One region of the Hamadaea sp. NPDC050747 genome, then DNA from elsewhere that is predicted to be linked to it. Evidence: riboswitches for the same ligand, from Rfam matches in the RefSeq annotation. Region 1 holds a riboswitch; the other holds the start of a gene.
The links. A riboswitch is a leader RNA that binds a small molecule or an ion and turns the genes downstream of it on or off. The one in region 1 is predicted to bind cyclic di-AMP.

Region 2: another riboswitch for cyclic di-AMP. It lies ahead of AB0H43_RS01540 (NlpC/P60 family protein); the one in region 1 lies ahead of AB0H43_RS29885 (C40 family peptidase).

Annotation. Positions count from the first base shown of each region.
Region 1 is NZ_JBFAHM010000013.1:236,868-240,068, forward strand. It holds partial or broken gene rsmH (16S rRNA (cytosine(1402)-N(4))-methyltransferase RsmH) at 1-5, opposite strand, end outside; gene mraZ (division/cell wall cluster transcriptional repressor MraZ) at 246-689, opposite strand; gene AB0H43_RS29885 (C40 family peptidase) at 1,035-1,667, opposite strand; cyclic di-AMP (ydaO/yuaA leader) riboswitch at 1,670-1,888, opposite strand; gene AB0H43_RS29890 (NlpC/P60 family protein) at 2,162-2,824, opposite strand; cyclic di-AMP (ydaO/yuaA leader) riboswitch at 2,830-3,002, opposite strand.
Region 2 is NZ_JBFAHM010000001.1:321,322-324,522, forward strand. It holds gene AB0H43_RS01530 (NlpC/P60 family protein) at 1-719, shown strand, start outside; gene AB0H43_RS01535 (LamG domain-containing protein) at 756-1,526, shown strand; cyclic di-AMP (ydaO/yuaA leader) riboswitch at 1,636-1,785, shown strand; gene AB0H43_RS01540 (NlpC/P60 family protein) at 1,820-2,812, shown strand; gene AB0H43_RS01545 (DUF998 domain-containing protein) at 3,038-3,201, shown strand, end outside.

The DNA.
Region 1 (3,201 bases):
TGCATCTCGACCCCCTGCTGTTCTGCTCTCGTTGATCCCGGCGTACCGCCAGATCCCCATCCGCTTCTCGCACCTCTTGTTCCCCGTTCCCAAGGGGTTCGAGAGAGCAGTACGCCTGGCGCCGGGGAAGTGGCGCCAGGAGCCGACAAGCGGCTGGAGATCTCGCGGTACGCCGGTTTCGTGCCCGGTGCTGCGATGTTCGCGGCATCGCTTCCAGGCGCCTGGCGCTCACCGTCTGGCCGGCGTCACCCCGCCTCCGTCGGCAGGCCGGCGTCACCGGCGGTGTCGACGTCCGAGAAGGCCTCCTCGCTCTCGGCGAGGTACGCCTCCCAGGCGGCGTTGTCCCAGATCTCGACACGAGTGCTCGCGCCGATCACCACCAGGTCTCGCTCCAGTCCCGCGTACGCTCGGAGCGTCGGCGGAATGGTGACCCGGCCCTGTTTGTCGGGGACCTCGTCGTGAGCGCCGGAGAACAGCACCCGGGTGTAGGCCCGGGCCGCCTTGTCACTCATCGGACGGGCCGACTGCTCGGCGGCGTATCGCTGGAACTCGGCGACCGGGAACACGTAGAGACAGCGCTCCTGCCCTTTAGTGATCACGACACCTCCCGCCAGCTCGTCCCGGAACTTCGCCGGAAGGATCAACCGGCCCTTGTCGTCCAGGCGAGGGGTATGCGTGCCGAGAAACATCGGCCCCACCCCCCGATGACGCAGACGGGATCAGCTCGTTCGCGGCGAGCCGCTCCCCCGGCCGGCCGGGCCTCCCAGCCCCACCAGTGGGCCCCACTTTACTCCACTTCCCTCCACCGTCAACCAAAATCGACGCTCCCGACGCCCCGAGCCCTCCCCGTTTGGCCAGGTCACGAGAGGTACGTTCGGGTGGAGGGGCCCTATGAAGATCAACATGGTCCGGTTTCCGACATCACCGTCACCGATGCCATTACCGCTCGTTAAGCACGAGTTAAGCGTCCCCGGCACAGCAAGGCCCGCACCACTGGTGCGGGCCCGGCTGCTTTCAGGGGATGGGTGAGAGGTCTAGAACAACACCCGGCGGAACTCGACCTTTTTGCTCCAGATGCGGTGCAGGCCGGTCTTCTTGCCGTAGGTCGGGGCGTCGTACATCTTGTTGCCGCCGGCGTAGATGCCGACGTGGTAGACGCGGCCGCTGGAGTTGCGGAAGATCACCAGGTCACCGGGGAGCGCCTTGGCCCGGGAGACCTTCTTCCCCTTCTTGCCCTGGGCGCCGCTGTGGGGGAGCTTGACGCCGACCTTCTTGTAGATGAACTTCGTGTACCCGGTGCAGTCGAACCGCTTGGGTCCGGCGGCGCCCCAGCGGTACGGACGGCCGCTGTACTGCTTCGCCAGCGCGATCACCTTCGCGGCCTTGGCCGCCCGGGAACTGACGGCGGTCGGCGCGACGGTGAAGGTCGCGGCGGTCGTGCTCATCGCGGTCGCGCTCGTGGCGGTGACCGCGTTCTCCGTCACGACCGTGTCGGCCGCGCCGACGCCGGTCGCCGGGGCGGTGGTGGCCTGGGCGGTGGTAGTCGGGGCAGTGGCCGAGTCCACCGAGGAGGCTTGAGTAGGGGTTCCCGTCAGCGTCCCGGCCAGGATGCCCGTGCCGACGGCCAGCACGAGTCCGGCGGTACGCCGCCTGAGCTGTGACTTCATCGTCGTCCTTCCGGCACGCCTGCGAAGTGAGCTGTCGGGTTCGGGCGGGAAGGTGGCCCGGCCACGGCGTCCAGGGACGGCATGGCTTCACCCCGAGCCGGCCTGCGAACCGATCCGGGGAACCAGGCCGGCGAACCGAGCTGGAAAACCGATCTGCGGGCAGGTCCGGCGAAGGTGGTTCCTCCGCTCCCGCCCATCCACTGCTTCGGTGGGGTGGGCACCGCGAACGGGCGGGACTCGGCGTATCCGCGGCGCCGCCGCCCGGGTGAACCCGACCGGCGGATCGTTTCTACTCAAGAGCCTGCGAGTTCGCCAAGAACCTGAAAGGGCGCTGTCAGCTGGGAAAACTACCCCGGCCGAGCGGTCCAGGCATCGATGTCCGAAATTGCCTGCCGCGATGTCCGGTTCGGCCGGTGACACAGCCCACAGAAGTCGTCCGGCCCGCCCGTTCGGCGTACTCCTCCGATCGGACGAGCCGGACCTCGGCCGAAAAATCAGTAAAACTGACCGACGACGTACCCGTCGTCCCAGATCTCGTGCAGGCCGACGGCCTGCCCCTCGGTCGGGGCGTCCCACATCTTGTGGTTCCCGGCGTAGATGCCGACGTGGTAAGCGAAGTCGCCGCTCAGGAAGAAGATGAGGTCGCCGGGGCGCTGCTTCGAGTGGGGGACGACCTTCGCCTTGGCCAGCTGCGTCGGCACGTAGTTGACGAGCTTGACGCCGATCTTGGCGTACACGAACTGAGTGAGCCCGGCGCAGTCGAAGGTGCGTGGCCCGGTCGCGCCGAACACGTAGGGCGAACCCTTGAGCTTCGCCACCTCGCGCAGGACGATCGCCGCCTTGGTCGCCGCCGTCGCGGTAGCCGTCGCCTTCCTGGGGGCCGCCGGCTTCGAGGCAGGCGCGGACGCAGAGGCGGACGGAGTTGGAGACGCGGACACCGAGGGAGACGCCGGAGGCGTGGGCGAGGACGACGACGCAGAGGCAAGCACCGAGAGCGCCGGAGCCGTCAGGCCGGTGGGCGTCGGGTGCGGCCCCGCCGCGAGGGCGGGAATGCCGACGGCCGCGGCCGTGACCGCCGCCGCTCCGACGGTGACCAGGCGACGCCGGTGGCTGCCGAACAGGAGACTTCGAGCACGCTCCCAGGAGGAGTACCGCATGGGGGTTCCCTTCAGCACGCCTGTGAGGTGAGCTGTCGGGTTCGGGCGCGGAAGGTTGCCCGGCCGCTGGAGGGCGGCTTCACCCCGAGCCTCGTGCGGACGAGGCCGACGCCCGGCTGGGACAGCGAGGCGTCAGTGGGTCCCCCACCCCTGCCCGGTGCTGTGCTGGGGGTCAACGCCCGGCCGGGCAGGGCTCGGCGGGACCGGAGCGTTCACCGGTCATCGACCGGCGCCTGCGTTTCTAGTGCATGACCGGCAGTCAGCCAAGCCCGCGACGTAGCCCCTGACCAGCCAAAATGTCTCCCCGGAACGACGGGCGCCCGTATTGTCCCGGCAGATTGCCCGAGATGTCCGTGATTCAAGGCACACAACCAATC
Region 2 (3,201 bases), on a different contig from region 1:
GCCAGGTCGCCGACATGGCGAGCGCCTACTACATGACCGGGCCGGCGTCGCGGCTGACCGGGCTGCTGAACGCGAAGTCGCCGGATCAGTTCCTGGACCAGTTGACGACGCTGGAGCAGATCTCGCAGACCCAGCAGCAGGCGATCGCGGGGGTCGCGGCGCAGCGGGACATCTATGACGGGCAGAAGGCCCAGCTCGACCAGCTCATCGCCACGCTCGCCCAGCAGGATGCCGCGTTGGCGGCGCAGAAGAAGTCCATCCAAGCGGAGATGGATCGCCTGCAGAAGCTGCGCATCCAGGCGTACGGGTCGTCGACGGTCGGTGGCAGCCTCCGGATCGGCGTCTGCCCGCCGGTGCTGCCGGGTGGTGCCCGCGCCACCGCGGTGAAGAGGGCGTGCTCCCTCATCGGCAAGCCGTACGTGTGGGGCGCTGACGGGCCGAACTCCTACGACTGCTCGGGCTTGACCAAGGCAGCGTGGGCGGCGGCAGGCAAGAGCCTGGAGCACTACACCGGCGCCCAGTGGAACGAGTCGCACTACGTGAGCCGGGCAAACCTACAACCCGGTGACCTGGTGTTCTTCTACTCCGATCATCATCACGTCGGCATATACGTCGGTAACGGGCTCATGGTCCACGCCCCGCACAGTGGTGACTACGTGCGAATGGCGTACATATCGAATATGCCGATCAGCCCCAGCGGGACGCGTTCCGTGCTTTAACGGACAATTGTGCCGAATTTCGGCACAATTGTCCCAATGAGGGGTCTCCGTCTCAGCCTGGGCAGCGGAGCCGGCCTGCTGGCCGTTCTGCTCGCGACCGTCCCGGCTCCCGCCAGCCCGACCGCCGCCGTCCGCACTCCGGACCAGCGGCGGGCCGCCGGTGAGGCCGTCACCCTCCGGTACGCCTTCGACGCGGGCTTGGCGGATCCGATCTGGGACGCTGATCGGACTCTCCGGCTGCACCCCGTCGGGGTGATGGGCGGTGCTCTGACAGCCAAGACCCGCGCCGGCACGGTGGCGGTCGGATATCCGCCGGTCTGTCCGGGTGACGAGGCCGAATGCCCGAGGGCGATCCTCGAGAGCGATCCGGGGCCGTGGCTGAATCCAGGGCAGGCCGACGTCGCATGGGGCGCGCAGGTGTTGCTGGATCCGCAGGACACCAGTGACGGCGAGAACATCGTGCAGAAGGGCTTCTCGACTCAGGGCACCCAGTACAAACTCCAGGTGGATCACTTCGCCGGCCTGCCCAGTTGCGTCGTCGCGGGATTGGTTTTCGGGGTCAACCGCATCTATGTCGCGCAGTGGCGTCACACCGTCGCGGACGGTGCGTGGCATCGGTTGGATTGCGTACGCCGAAGCACCGGACTGGCGTTGTTCGTAGACGGTGAATTGCGGGCGAGCACCGTGATTCCCGCGCAGTTGTCCATTGTGAACTCCGATCCGCTCCGGTTGGGCGGCAAGGGGATCGGGCCGTGGAACGACCAGTTTCACGGCATTCTGGACGACGTCTACGTCACGGTCGGGTAATTCATTGACTACACATTGAAGTGCGCGCGCGTCTCGGGTTGCGGTTTGATAACGCACGACTTTAGAGTCATCGAGGCGCAGGAAGTCGGTCGGCCATCCGGGGCGGCCCCTCGCGCCGCCGCCGAACCGCGACACCGTCGTGGACCGGGGACCCAGGTAAGTGAGGCGCGTGTCGCCTCGGGGGTGAATCCGCGTCAGCGGTAGCGCATCTTCCAGCGCGAACCCGGCAGCTAACCCGGTAGGCGGTGAGGGCGACTGCGAACGTCCTCGGTGGAAGAGGAGACCCACCCACGGTGGCCAGCCAACCCACCCGCAAGAAACGTGCCCTGATCACTCTCGCGCTCTCGGTCGTCGCCACGATGGGGATGCTGCTCAGCAGCGAGGCGGTCCGGGCGGACCCGTCGGTCAGCGCGCTGGAGAAGCAGATCGACGACGCCTGGAACAAGCTCGAGCCCGTGCTGGAGCAGCACAACGACACCAAGGAAAAGCTCACCGCCGAACGCAAGCGGCTCGAGGGACTGAAGAAGCAGCTCGATCCGCTGGAGCTCGAACTGCACGTGGCCAGCGCGCGAGTCGGCGAGTTCGCCGCCTACCTGTACACCGGCGGCAACACGACCGAGCTGAACGCCCTGCTCTCGGCCAAGTCGCCGACCGATGTCACGGACCAGCTGGTGCTGCTCGACCAGTTCTCGCGCATCCAGCAGGACAAACTGTCGGATGTCATCGCCAAGCGCGACGACCTGGCGAACAAGAAGAAGCCGATCGACGACAAGATCGCCGCGCTCGCCGACGCCGAGAAGAAGCTCAACGACCAGGCCAAGCAGCTCAACAGCCAGATCAAGACGCTGCAGGATCAGGTCCAGAAGTTGTACGCGACCACCGGCGGACTCGGCGACCTGCGCCCCGCCCCGTGCCCGGCGACCTACCCGGGTGGCAAGGCCGCCACTGCGGTCAAGTACGCCTGCCGCCAAATCAGCAAGCCCTACGTCTGGGGCGCCGACGGACCCGACTCCTTCGACTGCTCGGGCCTGACGATGGCGGCGTGGAAGGCGGCCGGCATCTCGTTGCCGCACAATGCGAAGTCGCAGTGGAACTCGGTCCAGCACGTGTCACGGGCCAACCTGCGTATCGGCGACCTCGTCTTCTACTACTCCGACATCCACCACGTCGGCATGTACGTCGGCAACAACTGGATCGTGCACGCGTCCCGAGCCGGCGTACCGATCATGATGCGAAAGATCGACGCCGCACCGATCTACGGGTACGGCCGCCCCTACGGCGCCTGACGGCTGCGCTTTCCCGCGTTCCCGCGTTCCCGCGTTCCCCCGTTCCCCGCTGGATCAGGGATCTCGGTCGAATCTTGCCCCAAGATTCGACCGAGATCCCTGATCCAGCGCTCGCTGCGGCGAGCGGTAGCCCCCTACGGGACAGTCACCTAGCTCGCACGACGGAGCGCTGAACCCGTCGCGACGGCGATGTCTCGCGCTCGGCGTACGACGAGCATTCTCGGCATGACTCGCCTTTCGTTCGTCCTCTTCGGATTCCTCTTGTCGGTGCTCCTGACCGTGGCCGGGCACCTCGACGGCAACGGCCTTTCGCCTTGGGCCCACACCATCAGCGACTACGCGGCCGCTGATCGCGGTGGGGCGGTGGAGACCGCCATGGGCCTCGCCGC